One region of the Undibacterium sp. Di26W genome, then DNA from elsewhere that is predicted to be linked to it. Evidence: predicted binding sites of a transcription regulator. Region 1 holds the regulator's gene; each other region holds the start of a gene.

What was found. Region 1 encodes LexA, which represses DNA repair genes until DNA is damaged. Its sites were predicted from a motif close to ACTGTATNNNNATACAGT; they were not measured.
Region 2: the regulator LexA is predicted to act here: its motif matches at 2,435-2,452, upstream of ruvA (Holliday junction branch migration protein RuvA).
Region 3: the regulator LexA is predicted to act here: its motif matches at 1,946-1,963, upstream of dinB (DNA polymerase IV).

The regions. Positions count from the first base shown of each region.
Region 1 is NZ_JBMPOR010000018.1:100,262-105,008, reverse strand. Features, by position in the region: gene ACO0LM_RS19675 (replicative DNA helicase) at 1-234, opposite strand, end outside; gene rplI (50S ribosomal protein L9) at 436-888, opposite strand; gene rpsR (30S ribosomal protein S18) at 915-1,199, opposite strand; gene priB (primosomal replication protein N) at 1,209-1,508, opposite strand; gene rpsF (30S ribosomal protein S6) at 1,540-1,908, opposite strand; gene lexA (transcriptional repressor LexA) at 2,173-2,829, shown strand; gene lon (endopeptidase La) at 2,988-4,747, opposite strand, start outside.
Region 2 is NZ_JBMPOR010000029.1:36,176-40,922, forward strand. Features, by position in the region: gene purH (bifunctional phosphoribosylaminoimidazolecarboxamide formyltransferase/IMP cyclohydrolase) at 1-1,454, shown strand, start outside; gene ruvC (crossover junction endodeoxyribonuclease RuvC) at 1,774-2,316, shown strand; gene ruvA (Holliday junction branch migration protein RuvA) at 2,467-3,048, shown strand; gene ruvB (Holliday junction branch migration DNA helicase RuvB) at 3,052-4,122, shown strand; gene ACO0LM_RS25430 (2-keto-4-pentenoate hydratase) at 4,429-4,747, shown strand, end outside.
Region 3 is NZ_JBMPOR010000009.1:14,071-18,817, forward strand. Features, by position in the region: gene ACO0LM_RS12680 (PAS domain-containing protein) at 1-1,302, opposite strand, end outside; gene ACO0LM_RS12685 (thioredoxin family protein) at 1,372-1,839, opposite strand; gene dinB (DNA polymerase IV) at 2,015-3,070, shown strand; gene ACO0LM_RS12695 (M16 family metallopeptidase) at 3,127-4,747, opposite strand, start outside.

The DNA.
Region 1 (4,747 bases):
GGCTTCGAACACGGTAATCACGTCAGCAGGACGGGACGCATTGATGAGCTTGACCATGCATTGAAAAATGATGCGATGGTCATAGCGATAAAAATCTTCTTCGCTGATAAAGTCGGCGATACGATCCCAGGCGGCATTGTCAAGCAACAAGCCGCCTAGGACAGATTGCTCTGCTTCTATGGAATGGGGGGGAACGCGTATCGCGTCAACTTGAGGATCAGAACCAGCTTTCATGGCGCGCATTATAACCGTTAATTCAAATTGCCAGACAATACAACGTGAGGGAAACAAGCTTGTTTGTGACAAGATTGTGACAAGCGTCTAATCACGCTGCAACAAATATCCCGTAAGCAACAAAACCAGGAAAAATATCCCGCACACAACAAAAAAGCCGGGAATTCCCGGCTTTTTCTTCAGCAATTTGCAAGCAGCAAATTAGGCGTGTTCGCCCAGTACAGCAACGATCACGTCAACCACTACGTCCGTATGCAATGCAACGGAAACGCTGTGATCGCCAGCGATCTTCAATGGACCTTGTGGCAGACGCACTTGTGCTTTTTCAACCGCGAAACCTTGTTTTGTCAGGGCGTCAGCGATATCGAAGTTAGTAACGGAACCGAACAAACGGCCATCAACACCAGATTTCTGGGTGATTTGCACTGTCAAACCGGACAGTTTTTCACCTTGAGCCTGTGCTGCTGCCAATTTGGCGGCTGCTACTTTTTCCAGTTCAGCGCGTTTTGCTTCGAATTCAGCAACGGCAACTGTCGTTGCACGACGAGCCATACGTTGAGGAATCAAAAAGTTACGGGCATAGCCGTCTTTTACACGAACTACATCACCCAGATTGCCGAGATTAACGACTTTATCCAACAGAATAACTTGCATATTTTTCTCCTTTACCTTGTCGTCAATTACGCTGTGTGCAAATCAGTGTATGGCAGCAACGCGAGGTAACGTGCACGTTTGATTGCTGTATCAACTTGACGCTGGTACAACGCTTTAGTACCTGTCAGACGTGCAGGCATGATTTTGCCGTTTTCTTGCACGAAGTCTTTCAGTGTGTCGATGTCTTTGTAGTCAACTTTTTCTACATGTGCCGCTGTGAAACGGCAGAATTTTTTGCGCTTGAACAAAGGATTTTGTTGCTGACGCTTTTGCTTCAATTTGCTTTTGTCGAATTTTTTACCGAATGCCATTTTTGGCTCCTAATCTAGTAAAGGTGTCCCGAATTCAGTGACATGAAAAACGAGACTTTTGCTATTGCGATTTTTGCGTGCTAAAAAACCAGTAAATTCCACCGGCACATCCAGTGCAATTTCATTGAATTGGCGGGAAATCTCCCCTGCCGCAACTGCTGAAATTTCAAACTCGACCTGTCGAACTGCGTTCGCCTCACGAGTTTCCGAACTGTGCATCAATGTCGCAGAAGCTATCGGTATACCGGCCGGTGTGTACCGCAATGCGGTTTTTTCTACGATCCGGGCTACAAGCTTCAGCTGATTCACTATTTTTTACACGACCTCTGTCAATGAATAATTAAGCAGCAGGCGCTTCAACACGTTGCGCTTTTGCAGCATCTTCCTTCTGAACAGCTTTCATCATTGGAGAAGGTGTTGCTTCTGCTTTTTTCAGTTTGACTGTCAGGTGACGCAAGACAGCATCATTGAATTTAAATGCTGTTTCCAACTCGAGCAGAGTTTCGGCATCGCATTCAATGTTCAAGCAAACATAGTGCGCTTTCGCCAGTTTTTGAATCATGTAAGCCAGTTGACGACGGCCCCAGTCTTCAACGCGATGGATTTGACCACCACGCGCTACAACACTTGCCTTGTAGCGTTCGATCATTGCAGGAACTTGCTCGCTCTGATCGGGATGTACGATAAATACGATTTCATAATGACGCATATATTCTCCTTGTGGACAATAAAAATAGCCCGCCTCGGCGTCAAGACGAGTGCGGGAAGAGGAAAGCCGACAATAATAACCCAGTTTTTCATTTTGATCAATTAGATCAGTGACTTAGCCAAGCAAACACCTCATTCACCTGTTTGAATGAGGATATTTTTCACATTTTTGCCACTCTCTGCGGATTTTGACTTGCATATTCAGCTTTACTGTATAAAAATACAGACTGCTTGCATATACAGCACATTCACATTAGAAAACGCCATGCTAAAACTGACTGCCCGCCAGGAACAAATACTTAACCTGATCAAGGATGCCATCCAAAATACCGGATTTCCGCCTACCCGCGCAGAAATTGCCGCTGAACTGGGATTCCGCTCCACCAATGCGGCCGAAGAACATTTGCAGGCACTGGCACGCAAGGGTGTGATCGAGATTGCCGCTGGCACCTCGCGCGGCATACGCCTGCTGGAATCCGCACTGTCCAGCCACATCCCCGGCATACAGATGGCGCTACCGCATCCGGCACTGATGCAACTGAGCCTGCCGCTGGTTGGCCGCGTCGCTGCCGGTTCGCCGATACTGGCTAGCGAACATATCGAATCCACCTACCATGTGGACCCCGCCCTGTTCTCTGCCAAGCCTGACTTTTTGCTGAAGGTACGCGGCATGTCCATGCGCGATGCCGGCATCCTTGATGGTGATTTGCTGGCCGTAAAAAAAACCGACAGCGCCCGCAATGGCCAGATCGTCGTCGCCCGCCTGGGCGATGATGTCACCGTCAAACGCTACAAGAAAACCGGCGACCTGATTGAACTGATGCCAGAAAACCCGGATTACCCCATCATCAGGGTCGGCGATACCGAAGAAGATTTTGCTCTGGAAGGCCTGGCAGTCGGCCTGATGAGAAACTGGGTTTGAGGACAGCCTGGGTGTGATCCTCCCCTCTCATCCGGATCACGCCTGGCTCGTCCTCAAACTTTTATGCCAACATCAATAAAAAAGCGCCCGATTAGAAATCGGGCGCTTTTCTTTATTGGCTAGCAGAGTCTGCCGGCATACGCCGACACCCCCTAAGCCTAGTGTTTCACCACTGTCGTATCCGCCGGTGTTTCTGGCGTTGCCGGTGTTGCGGCGGCAGCTACGGGGACTGGCTCGTCGACCAGAGGAACAGGCTGGGTTTCCAGTGCGATTTCCAGGACTTTGTCTATCCAGCGAACCGGGATGATTTCCAGTTTGTTTTTGACGTTGTCCGGGATCTCTGTCAGATCCTTGGCATTTTCTTCTGGTATCAACACGGTTTTGATACCACCGCGATGTGCAGCCAGCAATTTTTCTTTCAAGCCACCGATAGGCAATACTTCGCCGCGCAATGTGATTTCACCTGTCATGGCGACATCAGCACGAACCGGGATGCCGGTGAATACGGACACCAGCGCCGTGGTCATGGCAATACCGGCAGACGGGCCGTCTTTCGGTGTTGCACCTTCGGGTACGTGGATATGGATGTCACTCTTCTCGAACACATCGGCCTTGATACCCAGACGCTTGGCGCGACTGCGTACCACAGTACGGGCTGCTTCGATCGATTCTTTCATGACATCGCCCAGGGTACCTGTACGAATGACACCACCTTTGCCCGGCATGGCTACGGCTTCTATGGTCAGCAAATCGCCGCCCACTTCAGTCCAGGCCAAACCGACAACCTGGCCAATCTGGTTATCCTTGACGGCGACGCCAAAGTCATAGCGACGCACACCCAGGTATTTATCCAGGTTCTTGGAATTGACTGTGGCTTTTTTCTCGGTCTTTTTCAGCAAGAGCATTTTCACGACCTTGCGGCAAATCTTGGAGATTTCCCTTTCCAGCGAACGCACACCGGCTTCACGGGTGTAATAACGGATGATGTCGCGCAAAGCACTTTCTGCCACGGTGATTTCGCCTTCTTTCAAACCATTGTTCTTGATTTGTTTAGGCAGCAAATAGCGTTGGGCAATGCTGGTTTTTTCATCTTCGGTATAACCCGACAGGCGTATCACTTCCATCCGGTCCAGCAAAGCTGGCGGGATATTGTAGGAATTGGAGGTCGCCACAAACATCACGTCGGACAGATCGAAATCGACTTCGATGTAATGATCCGAAAAAGTATGATTTTGTTCAGGGTCCAATACCTCCAGCAAGGCAGAAGATGGATCGCCACGGAAATCAGCGCCCATCTTGTCCACTTCATCCAGCAAGAACAGCGGATTACGCACACCAACCTTGGACAGGCTTTGCAAAATCTTGCCTGGCATGGAGCCGATGTAGGTACGGCGGTGACCACGGATTTCAGCCTCGTCACGCACGCCACCCAGAGCCATACGCACGAACTTGCGGTTCGTGGCACGGGCGATGGATTGCCCCAGCGAGGTCTTACCCACACCCGGAGGACCAACCAGGCACAGGATAGGTGCTTTCAACTTGTCAACGCGCTGTTGTACTGCAAGATATTCCAGGATGCGTTCTTTAACCTTATCCAGGCCAAAGTGTTCGTCTTCCAATACTTTTTCAGCATTCGTCAAATCATTATTGACCTTGGATTTTTTCTTCCATGGCAGATTGACGATGGTGTCGATGTAATTGCGCACGACGGTGGCTTCAGCCGACATCGGTGACATCATTTTGAGTTTTTTCAACTCATTCTGTGCCTTGTCGCGGGCTTCTTTAGGCATCTTGGCGGCCAGGATTTTTTTCTCCAGCTCGTCAATATCGGCACCCTCTTCACCTTCACCCAATTCTTTCTGGATGGCCTTGACCTGTTCGTTCAGGTAGTACTCGCGCTGCGATTTCTCCATTTGGC
Region 2 (4,747 bases), on a different contig from region 1:
TGCTGGCTGACAACGGCCTGCCTGTGACTGAAGTGGCAGACTACACCGGTTTTCCTGAGATGCTCGATGGCCGTGTCAAGACCCTGCACCCGAAAGTGCATGGGGGCATCCTGGCGCGCCGTGATTTCCCTGAACACGTGGCTGCGCTGGAACAGCATGGCATTCCTACCATCGACATGGTGGTGGTGAACCTGTACCCGTTCCAGCAAACTGTGGCCAAGGGCGAATGCTCACTCGAAGATGCGATAGAAAATATCGACATCGGCGGCCCGACCATGTTGCGTTCGTCTGCCAAGAACCACAAAGACGTGACTGTCATTGTTGACCCGGCTGATTATGCCGTGGTGCTGGCAGAGATGAAGGCACATCAAAACGTCGTCAGCTATAACACCAAGTTTTCACTGGCAAAAAAAGTATTTGCCCACACCGCGCAATACGATGGTGCCATCACCAATTACCTGAGCAGCCTGGGTGAAGACAAGGCGCATGCTACACGCAGCGCTTATCCACAAACACTGAACCTGCATTTTGAAAAAGTGCAGGAAATGCGTTACGGTGAAAACCCACACCAGTCTGCGGCTTTTTACCGCGACCTGAAGTCTCTCGAAGGCTCATTGGCCAACTACAAGCAATTGCAAGGCAAGGAACTGTCTTACAACAATATCGCCGACGCCGATGCTGCCTGGGAATGCGTGAAGTCTTTCGCTGAATCTGCCTGCGTCATCGTTAAGCATGCCAATCCTTGCGGCGTGGCGCTGGGTGCGACGCCGTTTGAATCGTATAGCAAGGCTTTGCAGACAGACCCTACGTCTGCTTTCGGCGGCATCATCGCTTTCAATCGCGAACTCGACGGCAAGGCTGCTGAAATCGTCGCCAAGCAATTCGTCGAAGTGTTGATCGCGCCATCCTTCACTGCGGAAGCCAAACAGATTTTTGCAGCCAAACAAAACGTACGCCTGCTGGAAATTTCTTTGGGTGCCGGCTTCAACCAGTACGATATGAAACGCGTCGGCGGTGGTTTGCTGGTGCAGGCACCAGATGCCAAAAACGTCCTACAGGAAGAATTGCGCGTCGTCTCGAAATTGCAGCCAAGCCCACAACAAATGGCTGACATGATGTTCGCCTGGCGCGTGGCCAAATATGTCAAATCAAATGCCATCGTCTTCTGCGGCAATGGCATGACGCTGGGTGTAGGTGCCGGCCAGATGAGCCGGATTGACTCTGCCCGTATCGCCTCTATCAAGGCGCAGAATGCTGGCCTGATACTGGCCGGTTCTGCGGTAGCGTCCGACGCGTTCTTCCCCTTCCGTGATGGCCTGGATGTCGTGGTGGATGCTGGCGCGACCTGTGTCATCCATCCCGGTGGTTCCATGCGTGACCAGGAAGTGATTGATGCTGCTGATGAACGCGGTGTGGTGATGGTGTACACGGGTACCCGTCATTTCCGTCATTGATGCGGTGTTGATACGGTGCTGATGCTGTATTGATCAAATTAACGGCTCTGTTATCCCAGAGCCGTTTTTTATTCTGCCCTCTCATCTTTATGGCTTACGTCACTATTCTGACTAGTGCCAGACTGGAGGCTACCGGGCTGGCGCTCCAGCAGCGTTGGTTGTTCACGCATACCAGTCACAAATAACAATAAACAAAAGTAATTACCTACTCACATAAGCACAAATAAAACTCCACATTGATACGCTATACTCTTAAGCAACACCCTCTCAGCAACATCGGCAATTAGCGCCAGACCACCGATACCCACAAAAACAATTCATGAAAATCCTAGGCATAGACCCCGGCTTGCGCACTACCGGTTTTGGCGTCATTCACAAACAGGGCAGCAAGCTGACGTATATCGCCTCGGGCACCATAAAGACCATTGATGGCACTTTACCGGAACGCTTAAAGACCATTTTATCAGGCGTTTCTGAGGTAGTACGCACTTACCAGCCCGATTGTGCGGCCATAGAAAAAGTGTTCGTCAACGTCAATCCACAATCCACGCTCTTGCTGGGGCAGGCACGCGGGGCGGCCATTTGTGCTCTGGTGGCGGCCGACCTGGTAGTCGCAGAATACACGGCCCTGCAAGTCAAACAGGGAGTGGTCGGCCATGGCCGGGCCAAGAAGGAACAGGTACAGGATATGGTACAGCGCCTGCTGGCGCTGTCTGGCCTGCCTGGCAGCGATGCAGCCGATGCGCTGGGTGTGGCGATTTGCCATGCGCATAGCGGTGATATCCTTGCAACTCTGGGGGCGATTGCGCCAGGCTTGGCCAAGAAGGGCTTGCGCGTCAAGGGCGGGCGGCTGGTAGGTTAAACCCTGACAGGGATGCTGCTCATTCTTGTCAGGCGCTCGTGATCAATAATTGCGATATCGCAATATCAATATAATTTCCCCGCGAGCCTCGTCAAACGCCCAAGAATCGTTTACTATCACTGCTTATTCATACAGTATGAAAGCAGTCTCATGATAGGTCGCATTGCTGGCACTCTGATAGAAAAGAATCCTCCGCAATTGCTGGTCGATTGCCAGGGCGTAGGCTATGAAGTCGATGTGCCCATGAGCACCTTCTATAATCTGCCGCACCTGGGTGAAAAAGTCGTCTTGCTGACCCACCTGGCGATACGCGAAGATGCGCACGTGCTGTTTGGTTTTGGTACGGCAGAAGAACGCAGCACCTTCAAACAACTGATCAAGATCAGCGGGGTTGGTGCCCGCACTGCCCTGTCTATCCTGTCCGGCATGTCAGTCGCTGATCTGGCGCAGGCGATTACCCTGCAGGAAGCCGGACGCCTGACCCGCGTGCCTGGCATAGGCAAAAAGACCGCTGAACGCCTGCTACTGGAACTGAAAGGTAAATTGGGCGCAGACCTGGGTACTGCAACAGCCGCGCTGGCGGCAGGTGACCATAGCGCCGATATCCTGAATGCCTTGCAAGCCCTTGGTTATTCCGACAAAGAAGCCTTGCTGGCGATGAAATCCGTGCCTGCCGGCAGCGGGGTATCCGACGGTATCAAGCTGGCATTGAAAGCACTGTCCAAAGGCTAAGCGATGACGATACAGACAGATAATCTTTCTTCCAACTTCAGCGAGCCGCGCATTATCTCGGCAACGCCGAGCTCCCCCAATGAAGAAGCGATAGAACGCGCCCTGCGCCCCAAACAACTGGATGAGTATGTGGGGCAGGAAAAGATACGCGGCCAGTTGGAAATTTTTATCACCGCTGCCAGACAACGCAGCGAAGCACTCGATCACACGCTGCTGTTTGGTCCGCCAGGCCTGGGTAAAACCACCCTCGCGCATATTATTGCACGCGAGATGGGTGTCAATCTGCGCCAGACATCGGGACCGGTGCTGGAACGTGCGGGCGACCTGGCTGCCCTGCTAACCAACCTGGAAGCAAACGATGTCTTGTTCATCGATGAAATTCACAGATTGTCACCGGTCGTGGAAGAAATTTTGTACCCGGCGCTGGAAGATTACCAGATCGATATCATGATCGGTGAAGGCCCTGCGGCCCGCTCGGTGAAACTGGATTTGCAGCCGTTCACCCTGGTGGGGGCAACAACCCGCGCCGGCATGCTGACCAACCCGCTGCGCGACCGTTTTGGTATCGTCGCCAGACTGGAATTTTATACGCCGGAAGAATTGACCAAGATCGTCACCCGCTCAGCTTCATTGCTGCATGCGCCGATACAGGCCGATGGAGCCGGTGAAATCGCCAAGCGGGCACGTGGCACGCCCAGGATAGCCAATCGCCTGTTGCGACGTGTACGCGACTATGCCGAGGTCAAAGGCAATGGCGAAATCACCCGCGCCATGGCCGATGCTGCCCTGAAAATGCTGGATGTGGATGCCGCCGGATTTGATCTGATGGATAGAAAATTGCTGGAAGCCATACTCTTCAAGTTTGGTGGTGGCCCGGTCGGTCTGGACAATGTTGCCGCCGCCATAGGCGAAGAACGCGACACCATAGAAGATGTATTGGAACCCTATCTGATACAGCAAGGATTTTTACAGCGTACACCCCGGGGCCGGATAGCAACTCCGTCCGCCTATGAACATTTTGGCGTAACCATGCCCAGATCGGGCAATAACGGTGAATTATGGGGAGGCGCTTAAGGGTGCAGACCTCGTTTCTCTATCGCCATTAAAGCCATGCTTTGCATTGCCTGCACGTGGCAGTAAGAACCTGTTTGCGATCTGTAGCGAGCGTGCGTCAGCAGGGTCAGGGCAAAAAGCGCAGCGCAAAAAGCGGAATGGTCTCTGGACCATGCGCATTTTGAGCAGCGCATGAGCCCCGCGTGGACTCCGATTGCGCACGTGCTTAAGATCGTAAATAGGTTCTAAGAACTATTCCAGAAACAGAAAGTGACACACCCACGCCTTCCAGAATTTTTTTGTGCTCAAACCAACCAACTTGATGCCATGTCCCTACAAGCCGAACACCATGCCTACACCTTCCTTGAAGCCAGGGCCCGTTTCCAGCCCTTGCATCCACTGACTTCCCAATTCGATTTAAGCATTCATGATGCCTATGAAATCGCTAAAGCCTCAGATGCCATACGCATAGCCGAAGGTGAAGTGCGCATCGGACGCAAGCTGGGTTTTACCAATCGCAAGCTATGGTCCAAATACGGTGCCAGGGAAGCTATTCGTGCCCCCATCTGGAGCAGCCTGTTTGATAGCACGGTACGCTATGTGGAAGACGCCTATGTCTATCAAAGCCTGACTGGTGCCTTGCAAC
Region 3 (4,747 bases), on a different contig from region 1:
CTGTCCCGATTCATTGCCCTGGATGATGCCGATCAGGCTGGAATTCATCAGCCTTTGCAGGCGCTGCTCGCTATTGCGCAAGGCATCCAGCATGGTTTTTTGCTCGGTGATGTCCTGTATCATCCAGACGGCACCCTTGACATAGCCACCGCTAGGCAAGGCACGCCCGGCGATGCGGCCGATGAACGCTTCTCCATTATGGCGTCGCAGAGGCCATTCCAGTTCGACCAGTTCATCTGCCAGTAAGCCGGGGATGACCTGTTTGCTGAACGCTTCATAGTCTGCCTGGTTCTGGTACAGGAAAGCGGTTTGCTTCCCTATCATGGCCTGTACATCGTGGAAGCGACAGAGTTCGGCCAGCGCCTTGTTGGCACGGACGATCACGCCGTCACTGACAAACATAATGCCGACCGGGACATTGGTAATCAGGATTTCCAGCTCTTTCGCCAAGACCTTGTAGCGGTCTTTGCTGGATTTCAGCAGTTCCTGGTTTTGATGCAGCATGTCCTCGGTCTGCTTGCGTTCGGTAATATCGATATGGGTGCCAACCATGCGCAGCGGCTGGCCACTGCTATCCCATTCGACGATGCTGCCCAGCGACATGATCCAGCGCCAGTCGCCAGCCTTGTTCTTTTGCCGGAATTCAGCATGGTAGTCACCCTTGCCCATGCCCTGGGCATGGGCCTTGTAGGCTTTCTTAAGACTTTTGACATCATCCGGGTGCACCCCCGCGCCCCAGAAATAATCCCAGAACAGTTGCGGCGTAGCAAAGTCCTCCGGGTCGTAACCCAGCATTTGCAAGTATTCCGGACTGAAACTGCCTTCGCCGGTTTGTAGATTGATATCGTACAGCCCCTGGTTTGAAGCCTTCATGACCAGGCGGCGCTGGCGTTCGGCAGCCTGCAATCTTTGCTCGGTCAGCTTGCGTTCGGTATTGTCTGTCAGAAAGCCATGCCACAATACACTGCCATCCGGCAATAATTCTGGCGTGGCATTCCCCATCACCCAGCGGTCTGGCTTGTCGGGAAAAATGACGCGGTATTCCTGGTGCCAGACGCTGAGATCGGTATACGATTTACGTATGGCGACTATCATTTTCGGCAAATCATCCGGATGTATGATGTTTGCCAGGAAACGGGCATCTTCCCGCAACTGTTCTGCCTGGACCCCAAAGAAAGTGGTGACGGCATCGCTGGCGTACGGGAAACAGACGCGGCCATCAGGATAACGCCGGTATTGATAAAACATGACCGGCAGATGATGCGAAAAACTCGATAACAGATGATGGCTGCGTCTCAGCATGTCCAGCTCCGCCTGATCAGGCGGAAGCATGGGTGGGGGAGACAGATCAGACATCCGGATTGACCATGCTTAGTGATACAGGGCAGTGATTTCATCAAAAAAATCATATACCCCCTGCTCACTCATTTTGCGGGCATTCGACAATTCGCCACCTTTGGATGCATACAGCACACTATTGTCCGGCCTTAACAAGACCGCTGCCGGTATCCCCTTCTTGGTCGGCGTGCCATAGCTATCGGACAGGTCCATATTTTTATCGAACTGGCCGACATTCACCTTGACGGTGACAAACTTGCTGTTCAGCAGGGGGGCGTTTTTGCCATGCATGGATTTGTCCAGTTCCAGGCAATCCTTGCACCAGTTGGCACCGAAGATCACCAGAACTTTCTTGTCACTTTTTTTGGCTTCTGCCAGCGCTTTGGTGATGGCGGTCCTGGCATCGGCGCTTTCATCATAGGCTTGTACCGGATTGGTGCCAGCATGCGCCATGCTCAAGCCAAAAACCACGGTACAAATCAGCGAAAACAGTTTTTTCATTACCCATCCTTCAAAAAAAGCATGCAAATCGTGTTGCGGTAGATAAGACTATCTTAGCTTAAACCACAACAACTAGTCATTTCTTCCAAGAATTAGCCATATTTATACTGTATGTATGCTCAGTTAAACCCTGGATTCGGGATAAAATACGGTATTCTTACTTTGAGTAGCCAGTTTGAAAAAGATTATCCACTGCGACTGTGACTGTTTTTATGCAGCGATAGAGATGCGTGATGATCCGACGCTGCGTGGAAAACCCCTGGCGGTGGGCGGCAAGCCTGACCAGCGCGGGGTGGTGGCGACCTGTAATTATGAAGCGCGCCGCTTCGGCATCCGTTCGGCCATGCCAATGTCACAGGCGGTGCGGCGCTGCCCGGACCTGCTGATCATGCCGCCGACCATGGAAAAATACCGGGTAGCCTCGCGCCAGATCCTGGCGATTTACCGTGATTACACCGATGCAGTGGAACCGCTGTCGTTGGATGAAGCTTATCTGGATGTCAGCCATTCCACCCAGTACAAAGGCAGTGCCACCCTGATAGCGCAAGAGATACGGGCGCGCATTGCCGACACAGTGGGCATTACTGCATCTGCCGGGGTGGCACCGAACAAGTTCCTGGCCAAGATCGCCAGTGACTGGAACAAGCCAGACGGCATGTTCGTCATCTTGCCCGACCAGGTCGAAGACTTCGTCGCCGCTTTGCCTGTGGCCCGCCTGTTTGGTGTCGGCAAGGTCACTGCCGCCAAACTGCATTCCATGGGCATCCATGAATGCCGCGACTTGCTGACATGGTCGCTACCTGATCTGATGCAGCATTTTGGCAAACTGGGGAATAATCTGTACCAGCTATGTCGTGGCATAGACCTGCGTGAAGTATGCGCTTACTCGGAGCGTAAGTCCGTGAGCGTGGAAGAAACCTATACCATCGATTTGCCGGATTTGGCTGCCTGCCAGGCCGAGTTGCCGGTCCTGTTCAAGTCCTTGCAGCAGCGCATGCAAAGGGCGGCAGCAGAAGACAGCATACAGAAGCTGTATGTCAAAATCCGTTTTTCAGATTTTCGCGTCACCACGGTGGAATGCGGTGCCAGGGCGCTGGATCAGGACATGTATGTACAACTGCTGGCAACCGGCTATTCTCGCCGCCAGTTACCCGTACGTCTGCTGGGCCTGGGAACGCGGCTGGCCGATGAGAAAACCGAGAGTCAGTTGAATTTGTTTGGTGGTGAATAGCTGCAAGGACTTTCCTCATGAGAAGGAGGGAATTCCTTGCAGCCTGGTTTGTAGGCTTACTTGAAATCACCCGCAAAAACCCGCACCAGCTTGTCATAACCCAGATGCCGGTTCATGGCTTCCTTGATGGTGGTGACGCTCAGGCCCTGGATTTTCTTTTCCATCTCGGCATCAAATTGCATATTACGACCCAGATACAGGTTGGTGGTCAGTGTGGATGCGAGGGCATTGTCCTGGCTGCGTTCCAGTTGCATTTGCTGTAGCAGGCTCTTCTTGCCGTCTTCCAGTTCGGCGGCGCTAAAGCCATCTTTCAGGGCGCGGCTAATTTCTTCCCGTATGCCGGTTTCCAGCTTGACGCGGTTTTGCGGTGCATAAATGGCCGCGACCGAGAACGAGGCGACTTCATCCAGGGCTGAGCCATTGAAGGACGAGTTTCCGCCATAACTGATGCCGTCTTTTTGGCGTATGCGTTCCAGGATGCGTGAATTAAAACTGCCGCCCAATAGGTAATTACCCATGACCAGTGCCGGGTAGTCAGGATGTTTGATGCCGACGGGCACCTGCATGCTGGCATAGAAAAAGGCATTTGCCTTGTCCGGTGTAATCAATTGTTTTTCTTCGGCCTTGGTGGCGCGATAAGGCCTGGCCAGGCGGCTGAAGTTTTGCTGTGCCTTCCAGTCACCAAAGGCGGTCTGCAACTGGGTTTTGATGGCGGCTGCATCGAACTCGCCAACGATGGACAATTGCGCCTGGTTAGCCTGGTTGACACCGTAGAACTCTTTCCAGAATGCCTTGGCATCGGCAAGTTTGGCGGTTTTCAGGGCGGCAATCTGTTCATCAATGGAGCGCTGGTAACGCGGGTCATCTGCCGGCCAGTTGTTCAATGCTTTTCTGGTGGCATCCACTGCAATGGCTTGTGGGTCTTTGCGCGATTCTTCCAATTGGGCCAGTTGGGCATTGATCAGTTGGGTAAATTCGGTTTCGCTGAAGGCCGGTTGGCGCAGGGCATCATGCAATAGTTCCAGTACCCGTGGCAGGTTGTCGCGTACGGTTTCTGCATTGATGTAGACGGTTGCCGCACTGCCGCCGATTTGCAGCTTGGCCTTGAGTTTGTCGAGTTCTTCGGTGAATTGCTGGCGGCTGAGTTTTTCAGTACCACGGTTCAGCATGGCGGCCGCCAGTTCACCAGCACTGACCTTGCCTTTCAGGCTGTTTTCATCACCCAGGTTTAGCATCAAGGACAGCACCACGGTATTGCCACGCGTGGTTTTTGGCAGCAGCGCATACTTGAAGCCATTGCTGAGTGCACCGGTCTGGGTGCGCTTGTCTATATTGTCTGGGGTAGTGGCAAAATTTTCTGCCTGCGCCAGGGCCACGCCAGGTTTGAATTCCTTGATCTGTTCATCGACCGCGACTTTGGCCGGGGCCGGTACGCGTTCAGGTTTGTCACTAGGGATGAAGCTGCCAGAAGTACGGTTGGTGGATTTCAGCCAGGTCGTGGCCACCCTTTGTACCTCGTCGACTTTCAATGCCTTGACGCGATCACGGAACAGGAAGAACAGGCGCCAGTCACCACTGGCGATGCTTTCTGACAAAGACACGCCCAGTTTTTCCGGATCATTGAAGACCTGAGCAATGTCAGAATCCAGCTTGGCCTTGGCACGCGCCAGTTCGGCT